DNA from 4 places in the Alteromonas sp. S005 genome. Region 1 is predicted to be linked to each of the others. Evidence: predicted binding sites of a transcription regulator. Region 1 holds the regulator's gene; each other region holds the start of a gene.
What was found. Region 1 encodes MetJ, which represses methionine synthesis genes. Its sites were predicted from a motif close to TAGACGTCTAGACGTCTA; they were not measured.

Region 1 (3,770 bases):
TGCCTGAAGGTGACTACTTACGCTAGAAAACTAACATTGAATGACTTCCCTTGCTGGCAACGCCTCTTATTTAGAGCTAATTGACCATATCAATATCGCTTACATTTAAAAGCAAAGCGTTCATTATGCTTAATGAAGCTTTTTGACTCCTGACAAGTGTTTATCCCAGTCCCCTCTACTTTGTTTTTTACACGCTTCTTCACTATCAAAATAAATACCAACGGGAATAGACTTTATAGATTCAAGCGCAATATTCACCTGATTTATAAAGTCCATATCCCAACCATTAATCAACGCTTGCTGCTTCTGCTGCTCCGTATTAAACACGGCAATAACTTTAGGTGTTTTCCAAGACCCAAGATGAGTAAGCCAGACGAATCCGTTATCGTCACATTTTACGTTGTCACACACGTCAGTTAGCACTGCGATTAGTTTTCTTTCTGTCATATTCTTTGTCTTCAAAGCTATCCTGAGAGGCCTTTATCCTAGTTTATCAGAAATATAAAACCTAAAAATAAAGAGACGGTTTTTAGAATTCATATTTTTAAGAACTGTGTTTACGGGTATGGATTAATAGACTATCAGTCACACTAACACGCTATCAACACGCTGCCTTGCAATACACCAACAGAATGAAAACAGGGTTAAAAATAAATTGTATGAATGGCAATTATAGGCTTATTTTACTGGTCTAATTAGTATGCCTAACCTACATTGATAATTGAGAATTCTGATCAGATATGTACACAGTGATTAGCTGTGTTAGAGTTGCGATCGGCACCTTGATAGTGAGCATTAATATTATGAATAATGCTCTAATACTAAGACTTGTGGCGCTTTTGTGTTTAAATTTTGGCCTACATGTTAGGCCTAATATCAACAGCGATATGTGAGGAGAATCACGCAGAGTTAACGCTAGGTCTGCAATTTCCAACATACCACACCAGTGCTAACAACTATTTATAATCACTTTTGTCATTAGTTGGTTGTAACGCGCTTACGTTTATCTACCCATAACTATAACAATAATAAAATAGCTACAGAGCGTGAACGAAAACACTGATGAACCCTACATCTAAGGATACCTTTTTACATGTCAGATTTTAGACAACGCGCACTCGATTATCACGCCAAACCCACACCTGGAAAGATCCGCGTAGAGCTATCTAAACCTGCCGATAGCGTCGACGATCTTGCTCTTGCTTATAGCCCAGGCGTAGCCGAACCGGTGAGAGAAATCGCCGAAGATGCAGATAATGCCTATAAGTATACGGGTAAAGGCAACCTTATTGCTGTTATTAGTAACGGAACGGCAATTTTAGGATTGGGTAACCTAGGCCCACTGGCATCGAAACCTGTTATGGAAGGTAAAGCCCTTCTGTTTAAACGTTTTGCTGGCCTGGATGCCATTGACATTGAAGTGAAGCATCGTACGACCGAAGAGTTCATTAATACGGTAGCGAATATCGCCGATACATTTGGCGGCATTAACTTAGAAGACATTAAAGCGCCTGAATGCTTTGAGATTGAACAAGAGCTAATTAAACGCTGTAAAATTCCAGTATTTCATGATGATCAGCACGGTACCGCTATTGTAACCGCAGCAGGTATGCTTAACGCGCTGGAGATTCAGGGCAAAAATATAGAGAGCGCTAAAATCGTTTGCATGGGTGCTGGCGCAGCAGCGGTTGCCTGTATGGAGCTATTGATTAAGTGTGGAGCCCAACGCGAGCGTATCTACATGTTAGATAGAAAAGGTGTTATCCACACTCGTCGCGAAGACTTGACTGAGCATAAGAAGCTTTTTGCTAACAATACCGATAAGCGCACTCTTGAAGACGTTATGGAAGGCGCAGATATCTTTGTCGGTGTATCAGGCCCTGATGTTTTACCGCCAGAAGCGCTTTCTTTGATGGCTGAAAACCCAATTGTATTTGCATGCTCTAACCCTGACCCAGAGATAAAGCCTGAGCTCGCTCACGAAGTACGTAAAGACCTAATTATGGCAACTGGACGTTCAGACTATCCTAATCAGGTAAACAACGTACTGTGCTTTCCGTTCATTTTCCGCGGCGCCCTTGATGTTCGCGCGACGGCCATTAATGATGAGATGAAAGTGGCGGCGGTTGAAGCCCTTCGCTCTATCACAAAAGAACCCGTTCCAGAAGAAGTATTAGCTGCGAGCAAAAGCGATAGCCTGACATTTGGTAAGGAGTACATTATTCCTAAACCTATGGACCCGCGTTTATGTGAACGTATCGCTACTGCGGTATCTAAGGCGGCTATTGAGTCGGGCGTTGCACGAGTGCCTGAAAGCCCAGAAGAATAAAAGTAAATAAAAAACGGCGCTGTGTTGAAGATTATCACTTACATCCGCTAACATACAACACAGGGCCGTTTCTCTTTAATACTAGATATCAGTCGTCTTCAGACACATCATTTTCGAAGCTTGGATCAATACCCATTTCTTCCATAATGCGCCTAGCTTCAGCCGGCACGCGATTAGGGTTGTCTTTACGCAGGTCATCGTCGTTAGGCAAAGGTTGCCCGGTAAACGCGTGTAAAAATGCTTCACACAACAGTTCCGAATTAGTGGCGTGGCGCAAATTGTTGATTTGGCGGCGGGTACGCTCATCAGTAAGCGCTTTAAGCACATTAATAGGTATAGAGACAGTGACTTTCTTTACCTGTTCGCTCTTTTTCCCATGCTCTGCGTAGGGGTGAATATATTTACCGTTCCATTCTGCCATTGTACTAACTCGGTCTACTCTTTTTATATTATGAAGAGAAATTCTAAACAAGTTCACGAAAAGGTCAATTGAGCAGTGTAAACCTCTTGACGTCTAGACATATATTCTTTAATTTAGACGTCTAAACGTCTATAAGATTACATTTTTGAGAGTATAAACCATGGTTTCTTACGCACAAGGTATCGATGCATTAAACCAGTCCCTGTCGGAACTGCGTGATATTGATGTATCTTTTGAATTCTTTCCGCCTAAAACGGAAGCCATGGAACAAACCCTGTGGAAGTCGGTTGAACGTCTAGCGCCGTTAAAGCCAAGCTATATGTCGGTGACTTACGGTGCCAACAGCGGTGAGCGTGACAGAACCCACGACGTTGTAAAACGCATTCAACAGCAGACTGGTGTTGCTGCCGTTCCTCACTTGACCTGTGTTGATGCAAGCCGTGACGAACTGAAGCAAATTGCTAAAGACTACTGGGACTCAGGCATTCGCCGTATTGTTGCACTTCGTGGCGATTTACCCCCAGGGGTCGACAAAACAGAAATGTATGCCTCTGACCTTGTTGCCTTACTAAAAGACGTTGCCGATTTTGATATTTCAGTTGCTGCCTACCCGGAAAAACACCCTGAAGCGCCAAATGCGCAATTCGACTTGCTAAACCTTAAACGCAAGGCCGAAGCTGGCGCTACCGAAGCGATAACCCAGTTCTTCTTCGACACAAGTGTTTACCTGCGATTTAGAGACCGCGCTGCCGCAGCTGGTGTCGACTTAGATATCGTTCCGGGTATATTGCCGGTAACCAACTACCAAACACTTGTGAAATTCGCGGGCTTCACAAATGTTCATGTACCGGGATGGTTGCACAAAATGTTCGACGGCCTTGATGCCGACGACCAAGCCACCCGCAATCTAATCGGCGCTAACATTGCTATGGACCAAGTGAAAGTTTTAGCAAAAGAAGGGGTTAAGCACTTCCATTTCTATACCTTAAATCGCAGTGAATTAAGCTATGCTATCTGCCA
Region 2 (3,770 bases), on a different contig from region 1:
TCTTTGCACGCTTACTTTCAATTACCGTCGAAATGGAGCGCTCTGAAGAGCCCTGAGCAATAGCTACGTTGTTCACTCGTGCTTGCGCCAACGAGTTAAAGAATCGCGCTGCCAATCCTTTAGTTTGACGCATACCGTCACCAACCAAAGTAACAATGGCCAAGTCATGGCGCACTTCAATAGGGTCCAGCAGCTGGTTTTGTAGCTCTAGCGCAAATGCATCTTCAAGTAGCGTTAATGCGCGGCCTGCGTCTTTGCTTTGAATACAAAAACTGATCGAGTATTCCGAAGAGGACTGGGTAATAAGGCTAATTGAAATATTGGCGTTAGACATCACCTCAAACACACGACTCGCCATGCCAACCATGCCTTTAAGACCAGGGCCTGCCACGTTGAACATAGTGACATTATCAAGCTGTGAAATACCTTTAACCGACGTCCACACTTCACTTTTTTCATTACTGATCAGCGTACCAGGGGCTGCAGGGTTTAACGTATTTCTGATCAAACAAGGGATGTGGTGTTGGGCAATAGGGCCGATTGTTTTCGGATGAAGCACCTTTGCACCGAAATAAGACAGTTCCATCGCTTCTTGATAGGTAAGCTTATCTAGCAGTACCGCACCTTCCACTTGGTTGGGGTCAGCGTTATAAACGCCATCTACGTCTGTCCAGATTTCACAGCAGCTTGCGTCAATACAGGCCGCCAAGATAGCCGCTGAATAGTCAGAGCCATTGCGTCCTAGGGTTACTTTTTCGCCTGCTTCGTTTACAGCAACAAACCCCGGCATGACAAGAAATTCACTACCATCGCTAGGCACATCTGAAAAACGCGCTTTGCTTAACGATACGTCAGCAATACTGTCTAGGTAATCGCCCTCGGCAAGCACATATTTAACAGGGTCGATAACGCGATTTGCAATACCTTTGGCAGATAGCATAGCGCTAAATAGCGTCACCGAGATGTATTCACCAATACTTAGAATACCGGCAGCAACATTATCAGGTGCAACACCAAGCAGCTTAATACCTTCAAGGTGCTGCTTTAATACCGATAAGTGACTACTGATAAATTCCACCACGCTTGCGTGCTCAAACCCGTCGAGCTCATCGTTCAGGTCGTTGGCAATGCCCGTAACCGTATCGTTCAACTTATCGAATAATGGCTGGAAATCTTCACCCGCGGCTGCTTGTTCACAAAGTAGTGAAAGCGCGTTCGTTACCCCCTTTGGGGCAGAAAGTACAACCGCAGCACCGTCGGTTTGGTGGGTCGCCGTGCTAATTTCCATAACGCGCATGTATCGCGGTGCATCGGCTAGAGAAGAACCCCCAAACTTTAAGACTTTCATATGCTGCTCCTTAAGGTTACGCATGCTAAAACGTGTGTAAAAAAAAGCCCGCTCTGTGTTAGGCGGGCTTTCGTTGTCTTTTGCTTACTTGCACTAGTCAGCGACCGCCCTTTTTAAGGTGGTAATTAACATAATGGTGGTGCGAGTAAGTAGAATCTTTTTCATACAAGCAATTTGCCGTATAGACGTCTATAAGTCAACCGCAGTTTTCACCACACTGTATTGCAAAATATGAAACACTCTTTAATTAATATTTCTTTTTAAGGTACACACAGGAAATTAAGCAGTTTCTTAGCTGGCTTGCTAGTACTTAGATAGCTGTACTTAGGTAGCTTTAAACAACTACTTATTTCTAAGATCGTTCAAATAGAACTCATTCAGTAAATACCCTTCTTCAGGCCAAACTCGCCTTCAAAAATGGGGCTGTTGCACTTTGTTGAACCTTAGCAACGCCCTCTGGGCTACCTTCAGCAACTATTTCTCCTCCCTCATCACCAGCGCCCGGCCCCATATCTATAACGTGATCGCAAGCCCCAGCCACCTGCATATTATGTTCAACCATCACTACCGTATTCCCTGCTTCAACTAAGCTGGTTAAATGCTGCACAAGTAGCGAAGTGTCTGAAAGGTGCAAACCTGTTGTAGGTTCATCAAGGACGTATAGGGTATTAGCATTTTGAGCACGTTTAAGTTCTGATGCTAATTTAATGCGCTGCGCCTCGCCGCCTGATAACTCAGTGGCACTTTGCCCAAGGGTTAGGTAGCCAAGCCCTACATTCATTAACGTTTGAAGTCCCCGCGTAATGACTTGATTGCTGTTAAATACAGATAGTGCTTCTTCAACCGTAAGCGATAATATATCAGCGATAGAATGTTCGTTGTAATCAACTTCCAGTACTTTATCCTTGAATCGCTGACCGTTACAAACGGTACAGGGCGAATAAACACTCGGCATAAACAGTAGTTCTATCGATACCACACCTAAGCCTTCACAATGTGGGCATCGTCCTTTTGCGACGTTGAACGAAAAATGACCCGCATCGTACCCACGGGCTTTCGCATCTTCGGTTGAAGCAAATAAACTTCTGATTTGGTCAAATATGCCGGTATAGGTTGCCAATGTTGAACGAGGTGTCCTGCCGATGGGAGACTGATCTACCACAACTATACGACTTAACTCATCAAGCCCGCTTTCAACATAGCCTTGCTGCGGCTCAGTTTCATGAGAAAAAGCGTCTTGAGCAAGAAGTGAATTGGCGTCAGTAAGCAGTTCTTTCGTTTCTCTCGTTTCTATCGTTTCATTCGCTCGCATCCCTTCTTTCTCAGCAGAGTTCAAACCATCTTTGACTAACTCAACTAATGCTTGGCTAATTAAACTCGACTTCCCAGAGCCAGAAACGCCAGTGACACAGGTCATCACACCAAGTGGAATATCAATATCAACATGGCTGACATTATTTCTGGACACGTCTTTTAAACGCAACACCCCTGATGATTTACGTTTTATACGCTGGCTTAGGGCTTTATTGTTAAAAACATAGTCTGCCGTTGGGGAGTTTTTTATGCTTGCTAGTTTGTTAACCGGCCCACTATAAACAAGCTCACCGCCGTTCACTCCCGCCCTCGGCCCTACGTCTACAACCCAGTTAGCGCCTTTGATAACATAAGGGTTGTGCTCGACAACAAGCAGCGAATTTCCCGTTTCGGTAATATTGTGAAGCGCGTGAATGAGCCCTTCTACATCGCGAGGGTGAAGACCTGATGAGGGTTCATCCATCACAAAGACAACACCAAATAAGTTTGATTTAAGCTGAGTCGCCAGACGCAATCGCTGTAGCTCGCCTACTGAGATACTTGTCGTACTTCTATCTAACGAAAGGTAATGAAGCCCAAGCGCTATTATGGGCCTCACTCTTTCAATAATGTCGCCCGTAATATTGCGTATTACCTGACCACGCTCTGAAGTATCGTCGTTGACTGAATTTCTTAACGCCTGAAGCTTTTCGTGAACTTGCTGTAATGGCAGCCTTGAAAAATCAATAATATCTAAGCCATCAACTTTCACTGCCAGCGCATTTTGCTTAAGCTTTTTTCCACGGCAAACCGGACATGCTTCAACAGATATGAAGGGAGCGATTCGCTGCTTCATTTTCTCTTTTTGAGACGTTTTGAAGGTATCAAGCACATGACGCCGCGCGCTGATAAACTTGCCATTGTAGCTGGCAGGTTCACCTTCTTGTTGCGCTTTACGGGTTTGCGCTAGATTATAGTTTCGATAGACAGGTAACTGCGGCATTTCGTCAGTGTATAGGATCCAGTCGCGCGTTTTTTGAGGCAGTTCACGCCATGGAATATCCACATCAATATCTAGCGATAACAGTACCCTAACGAGGTTTTTGCCCTGCCACGCGCCAGGCCACGC
Region 3 (3,770 bases), on a different contig from region 1:
AAGAATAGCCTGACTGCTAAACTGGACGTAAAACGTCATCGAGCAAGTTCTGATGCAATGATAATTCAACAAACCTACGCTCAAACAATGGCGCTGACAACAAAGTGATACTGAGGTATTGTCACAATTAGAATAAAGTACTGATTCTTCACAACTACTGAATAATTAAAACGAAAATTAGACTAAAACAGATAATTAACGCCTAGAGAAAGCGCCATATTCTCTTCTTCCCCGATTTGTCTATGCTCAAGTTCTACGGCCATATTTAACCCTTCGCTTTGGCCAAGTAGCCAACCTAATCGCGTAAACGTACCTACATCGTGAGGTAAATAAAGCCACTCGGCGTAATGTTGAAAAGCGGTATTGTTTGTTTTGTAGGTTGCATAAACCTTCTGAGGTACCCAAGTGTTAAAACGCCGACTGGCGCTAAACATACCTTGTGAGCCCGCTGGATAGGTATAACTGTTGTCGTAAAGGTAGGTTTCAGTCGTAGATTGAACGCGGTACATACTGTTTAGCTGCCACCGAGCTATTTTTTTGCTTTTAAACTGTATTGGGCTGTAGTTGGTACTATTAACTTCCGCGAACACGGGTAGGGCTGTTATCGAAACAGTCAGCGTAGAGGCAAGGAGAGTACCGGTAACCACATTCATGGAAAAGCCCAAGTTGTTGTTATTGTAGCCAGTAAACAAAAAATGATTACAAGCAATAGTGTGTTCGTTATTTAAGAATAGCCCCAAATACAAAGGATGGAAATACTCTTTACCGTTTTTAATTTAACTGGCTAACTTAAGTAACTTTACAGGTTTCAATAAAAAACGCCGCTAGGTTGTAAAGCTTCGATACGAAACCTTACAACCTAGCGGCGTTATCAAAAAAGCGCTATATGCTTGTAGAATTAGACCGATGCTTTTAACGCCTCAGCTTTATCCGTTGCTTCCCATGGGAATTCGTCGCGACCAAAGTGACCGTATGCAGCTGTTGGGCGATAAATTGGGCGCTCAAGGTTTAGCATTTGGATAAGGCCGTAAGGACGTAAATCAAAGTGTTCGCGCACTAGAGCTACCAGTGTTTTTTCATCTACTACACCAGTACCAAAGGTATCAATGCTGATAGACGTTGGCTCTGCAACACCAATAGCGTAAGAAACTTGGATTTCACAGCGCTTAGCAAGACCCGCGGCAACAATATTCTTAGCCACGTAACGACCCGCGTATGCTGCACTGCGGTCTACTTTAGATGGATCTTTACCTGAGAACGCGCCGCCGCCGTGTCTAGCCATACCGCCGTACGTATCTACGATAATCTTACGACCTGTTAAGCCACAGTCGCCCATTGGACCACCGATAACGAATCGACCTGTTGGGTTGATGTGAAAGCGAGTGTTGCCATCGATCCACTCACTTGGAAGCACAGGTTTGATGATTTCTTCCATTACCGCTTCACGCACTGTTTCAGTGCTTACTGAGTCACAGTGCTGAGTTGAAAGTACAACGGCGTCAATGCCTACAGGCTTGTCGTTTTCGTACTTAAATGTAATTTGACTCTTCGCATCTGGACGCAACCAGTCTAACTTACCAGACTTACGTACTTCAGCTTGTTTTTGAACAAGACGGTGAGAGTACGTGATAGGCGCCGGCATGAGTACATCAGTTTCGTCGCTAGCGTAACCAAACATAAGGCCTTGGTCGCCCGCGCCTTGTTCTTCTAAGCTTGCTCGGTCAACACCTTGATTAATATCAGGAGACTGTTTGCCAATAGCATTTAATACGGCACATGAATCGGCATCAAAGCCCATATCTGAGTGCGTATAGCCAATTTCTTTTACTGTATTGCGAGTAAGTTCTTCAATATCTACCCATGCAGAAGTGGTAACTTCACCACCTACTAAAACCATACCGGTTTTTACATACGTTTCGCAGGCCACCCGAGCGCGAGGATCTTGTTCTAAAATAGCGTCAAGAACCGCGTCTGAGATCTGATCAGCAATTTTGTCCGGATGTCCTTCAGACACTGACTCGGATGTGAATAAATGCGTGGCCATAAATGCTCCGTAAGCGTTAAATTATCAAAATAGTCGTATATTGTACTAAAACAAGTTATAAATACCAGTCTTTACTTCTAGACGTCTAAAAGTCTCTTTGTTACGAATAGTTGACATGACCCGATCATATTTGGGGTTATTTCGATGTAGAACAAAGACAAAGGCATATAAAACGTTATCGGCAATGCCGTGGGCTTTATAAGCTTCTTTGAAGTTTTTGGATTTACTTTCGATAATGGCAATGAAAATCCATTGAACTGAAAGGTGGCATGGGTAAGAATAGCCCCACATTAAGAGGTGCCTAGAAGTAGAGCAAGAGCAGACAATTGATGTTCTCCAGTGCTCACATCAATTACTACCATGGTACCAAAAGATACAAAATAAATCAGGAGACAACATGCCCTCTCGTCGTGAACTCGCCAATGCAATCCGTGCATTAAGCATGGATGCCGTTCAACAAGCTAAATCTGGTCACCCAGGTGCCCCAATGGGGATGGCTGATATTGCACAGGTACTATGGGGTGATTTCTTATCACACAACCCTGCAAACCCATCATGGGCTAACCGCGATCGCTTTGTACTTTCAAATGGTCACGGCTCGATGCTGTTGTACTCTCTTCTTCACCTTTCAGGTTACGAACTGCCAATTGAAGAGTTAAAGAACTTCCGCCAATTGCATTCAAAAACGCCAGGTCACCCAGAGTACGGTTATGCGCCAGGTGTTGAAACGACCACTGGCCCACTAGGCCAAGGTATCAGTAATGCTGTGGGCATGGCGCTTGCCGAAAAAGTACTAGCTGCACAATTTAACAAAGATGGTCACACTATTGTTGACCACCACACCTACGCATTCTTAGGCGACGGCTGCTTAATGGAAGGTATCTCACACGAGACATGTTCACTAGCCGGTACACTAGGCCTTGGTAAGCTTATCGCTTTTTGGGATGACAACGGCATTTCAATCGATGGCGAAGTTGAAGGCTGGTTCACTGACGATACACCAGCACGCTTCAAGAGCTACGGTTGGGAAGTGATCGATGGCGTTGACGGTCACGATGCAGAGCAAGTGAAGGCCGCCATTGAAAAGGCACAGGCGAATACTGCGCAGCCTACGCTTATTTGTTGTAAAACCACCATTGGTTTCGGTTCGCCTAATAAAGAAGGTACCGAGTCTTGTCACGGTGCACCACTAGGTGAGGACGAAATTGTCGCTACTCGCGAGAAGCTTGGTTGGAGCCATGGCGCGTTCGAAATTCCTGACGATATTTACGCTGGTTGGAATGGCAAAGAGAAAGGCTCAAAAGCGGAAAGCGCGTGGAATAACGCTTTCGCAGCATACGAAGCCGCCTACCCAGAGCTTGCAGCAGAATTCAAACGCCGTGTAAATGGCGAACTGCCAGCAGATTTCAGCGACAAAGCAGACGCTATCATCGCTGAACTTCAAGCTAACCCACAAAACATTGCTTCACGTAAAGCGTCGCAAAATGCATTAAACGCGTTTGGTCCGCTACTTCCTGAGCTATTAGGCGGCTCTGCCGACCTTGCTGGTTCTAACCTTACCATCTGGGAAGGTAGCAAAGGCGTTGAAGCAAACGATGCATCAGGTAACTACATTTATTACGGTGTACGTGAATTTGGTATGTCGGCCATGATGAATGGTATTGCCCTTCACGGTGGCTTCAAGGCATACGGTGCAACCTTCCTAATGTTTATGGAATATGCACGT
Region 4 (3,770 bases), on a different contig from region 1:
CAGGCACAGGAAGGAAAGAATCACTCAGTAAATCGGGAATACAGATACAAAAAACGCTGCATTTTTGCAGCGTTTTTTTTAACTAAATATCAAGCGAGCTTTTTTGTTAAACGCTATGTTTAATGAAGAATTCGGGTTTTAATGGTGCCATCTATTTGCTGAAGTTCCGCTAGCGCTTCATAGCCGCGATCTTCTTTAACATCCACTACCACATACCCTATTTCAGCGTTTGTTTGTAAGTACTGCGCTTCAATGTTGATGCCTTTTTCAGCGAATGCTTGGTTAATTTGCGTAAGTATACCTGGCTGGTTTTTGTGTACGTGAAGCAGACGTGAACGACCAGTGTGCTCAGGAAGTGATACTTCAGGGAAGTTAACCGCAGACAAAGTAGAGCCGTTGTCGCTGTATTTTGCGAGCTTACCCGCTACTTCAATACCAATGTTTTCTTGCGCTTCTTGTGTGCTTCCGCCTACGTGTGGCGTAAGAATAACGTTATCAAATGCGCGAAGCGGAGACTCAAACTCCTCAGTGTTAGACTTTGGCTCTACGGGGAACACATCGATGGCAGCGCCGTTAAGGTGGCCACTTTCCAGCGCCTTAGCCAGTGCGTCAATATCGACTACGGTTCCGCGGGATGCGTTAATAAGAATGCTGCCTTCTTTCATTTGAGACAGTTCTTTTTCGCCAATCATATCTTGGGTTTGAGGCGTTTCGGGAACGTGTAGCGATACTACATCAGAGGTATTAAGTAGCTTTTCAAGCGACTTCACCTGAGCAGAATTACCTAACACTAACTTGTCTTCGATATCGAAAAATTGAACGCGCATGCCCAGATGTTCAGCAAGAATACTAAGCTGTGTACCTATGTGGCCATAACCAATAATACCTAAGGTCTTTCCGCGAGCTTCATAAGAGCCTACTGCAGTTTTCTCCCACTCACCGCGGTGTGCCTTAGCATTTTTGCTTGGTACTTGGCGAAGCAAAAGAATAATTTGTCCAAGAACGAGTTCTGCAACTGAGCGTGTGTTAGAAAAAGGCGCGTTGAAAACTGGAATACCACGGCGCTGTGTGGCTTCAAGGTTAACCTGGTTGGTACCAATGCAGAAACAGCCGATGGCAACAAGTTTTTGTGCTGCATCAACTACTTTTTCAGTAATTTGAGTGCGTGAACGAATGCCAACAAAGTGGGCGTCTTTGATTTTCTCTATTAACTCATCTTCAGGAAGAGAGGTTTTGAGAAATTCAATATTGCTATACCCATTGCTTTGTAGTGTTTCCAAAGCACTTTGGTGAACACCTTCCAACAACAAAATTCGGATTTTATCCTTCTCTAATGAAACTTTGCTCATGAACTCGCTATCTCTCGCTGATTTAATTGGGGTTGCTGGCAATGCGAACCATAGACTATCGTGGTTTTCTCAGTAGTAAATAATCTAAATATGCACTACTTTCTTTGCGATAGAGCCTGGTCTAGCGCCTGCTATCTAGCGTTTTAAATTACGCTAATTGCTTTAATAAAAAAGGTTTACAACCTAAAGCGACATATACATCTAGTCGCAAAAAGATTTACTACTTAAGACATCTAGACGTCTAAACGGAAATTAACAGAAAACACGTTAAGTTGAAAGCAGTATTTTGCGTAGCTTTTCATCAAAATACTGTGTTATCCGCGGCTAAAGTGCCTAATCCGTTTATGCTCATCAACTAAGTCATTGAGCAGTAACACTTCTGGCGATGCAATACCAAGGCACAGGTAAACGAGTCGTTTTGTTGTGCCATTGGCTGTACTTAGTGTTTTTTAAAAGGCTATCACTTAAAGGTTTCAACACCACTATCGGTCGCACTTAACACGATATCTGCGCCACGCAGGGCGAAAATGCCGTTAGTCACCACTCCTGGAATATTATTGATTTTTTGCTCTAGCTCACGAGGATTAAGTATTTCAAGGTTGTGTACATCTAAAATAACGTTACCATTATCTGTTACTACACCTTGTCTATACTCGGGGTCGCCACCTAGTTTTACCAGTTCGCGAGCGACAAAAGAGCGAGCCATAGGAATCACTTCTACGGGAAGTGGAAAACTGCCTAATACAGGAACACGCTTACTTTCATCTACAATACAAACAAACGTGGTAGCAGCACCTGCAACAATCTTCTCGCGGGTCAGGGCTGCACCGCCGCCCTTGATCATATGCTTGTGTTCAGTAACTTCATCGGCACCGTCAATATAAACTGAAAGGTTGCTAACTTCATTTAACTCGAAGACTTCAATGCCTAAGGTTTTCAAACGCTCGGTAGATGCTTCTGAGCTTGAAACCGCGCCTTCAATTTTGTGCTTAATTTTGCCCAGTTCTTCTATGAAAAAATTAACAGTAGAGCCCGTTCCCACACCGACAATACTGTCTGCTTCAACATAGTCGATGGCTGCTTTGGCTACGGCTTGCTTTTTTTCGTTCTGATCCATGGTTACTCTCCAACTTATTATGCTTGCAAGTGTAACTTATAAGTGCCCATGAACCCATAAGTTCATATGTTCAATTTGATATAGTGAAATTACGGTTTAGTGAATATAAGAGTGCGAGAAGGGGTCACGATAGCATCAAGCGGTACATCCCACGGTGCAATTGGAAGGGCATCAACTTCTTGCACATCGTGAGCGATACCCACTAATTTTGGAGTATGCTGGTTTAAGGCTGGCTGAGAATTGAATTTGCGTTGTGTAAAGCTTAAGGTGCGGTCGTAATAGCCCCCACCCATACCCAGGCGGTTTCCGTTTGTATCAAAGCCCACTAGTGGCATAAGAATAACATCGCATTGTGTAACAGGAATAACGGCCTTACAGGACAATACAGGCTCTTCTATATTGTATTTGTTATTAATTAACCGAGAATTAGGGGAATAAGATAAAAAAAGCAAGTGCCCTTTGCATATAGGGTGTAGTACAGGCAGTGCGAACGCTTTGTGCGAGAGTTGCCATATTGATTCAATATAATTTTTTAAGTTTACCTCGCCATCGTTAACCAAGTATCCCGCCACGGTCTTGCTATTTTTGATAAAGGGCAGGGTGTTAAGTTGCTTCGAGATGCGCTGTGAAGCGTAATCCTGTTGTTCCATAGATAAACCACGGCGCGCTTCACGAAGCTTTCTACGCAGCAGTGATCTGGCTTGCATCCTTTCTTTTGAAACATCTACTCGCATATTTGGTAGCCCTGCTTTGTGTAACTGCAGACTAGCTGCCTTTTCGCCCCAGATGAAGATTGAGCACACGAACCAATTCGCTACTATCGATGGGTTTAGTTAGCACATCATCAAGACCCCGCTCTCGCAAGTACTTTGACTCAGTTATCACGTCAGCCGTCAATGCAACAACCGGTAAACCTGGCTTTTGAGCCTTTATCTGTGCCGTCGCTTCGTCGCCTTGAATGCCGGGTAAGTTAAGATCCATTAGTACTAAATCGACGGGGTTAGACCTGGCGTATTCAACCCCCTCTTCACCTGTGCTTACCACAGAAAATGACACGCCTAATTTTTCAAACAGGGTCTGAATAACCACTTGGTTTATATAGTGGTCTTCAACCACCAACACGTTTGCAGATTTATCAATGTTAACTTGTGCTACAAAGCTTTGAGGTTGTGCCTCAACAAACTGGTTCGCACTTAGCGCATCGGCAGGCAAGGTAATGCTTATGCGGGTTCCGTGATTTAGTTTACTGCTAACTTTTATTGTCCCATCCATAAGCTCGATAAGACGCCTAGATATATTTAAGC

Region 2: thrA (bifunctional aspartate kinase/homoserine dehydrogenase I) is a predicted target of MetJ. The motif match lies at 1,523-1,540, and genes of this name have one in related genera.
Region 3: metK (methionine adenosyltransferase) is a predicted target of MetJ. The motif match lies at 2,115-2,132, and genes of this name have one in related genera.
Region 4: serA (phosphoglycerate dehydrogenase) is a predicted target of MetJ. The motif match lies at 1,584-1,601, and genes of this name have one in related genera.

Annotation. Positions count from the first base shown of each region.
Region 1 is NZ_JAZETN010000011.1:12,313-16,082, reverse strand. It holds gene V7R55_RS13155 (hypothetical protein) at 130-447, opposite strand; gene V7R55_RS13150 (malic enzyme-like NAD(P)-binding protein) at 1,094-2,329, shown strand; gene metJ (met regulon transcriptional regulator MetJ) at 2,418-2,750, opposite strand; gene metF (methylenetetrahydrofolate reductase) at 2,911-3,770, shown strand, end outside.
Region 2 is NZ_JAZETN010000001.1:284,825-288,594, reverse strand. It holds gene thrA (bifunctional aspartate kinase/homoserine dehydrogenase I) at 1-1,348, opposite strand, end outside; gene V7R55_RS01190 (excinuclease ABC subunit UvrA) at 1,743-3,770, opposite strand, start outside.
Region 3 is NZ_JAZETN010000002.1:22,532-26,301, forward strand. It holds gene V7R55_RS02785 (3'-5' exonuclease) at 1-108, shown strand, start outside; gene V7R55_RS02790 (hypothetical protein) at 183-653, opposite strand; gene metK (methionine adenosyltransferase) at 899-2,044, opposite strand; gene tkt (transketolase) at 2,442-3,770, shown strand, end outside.
Region 4 is NZ_JAZETN010000001.1:420,681-424,450, forward strand. It holds gene serA (phosphoglycerate dehydrogenase) at 120-1,349, opposite strand; gene rpiA (ribose-5-phosphate isomerase RpiA) at 1,810-2,466, opposite strand; gene V7R55_RS01775 (5-formyltetrahydrofolate cyclo-ligase) at 2,556-3,200, opposite strand; gene V7R55_RS01780 (ATP-binding protein) at 3,232-3,770, opposite strand, start outside.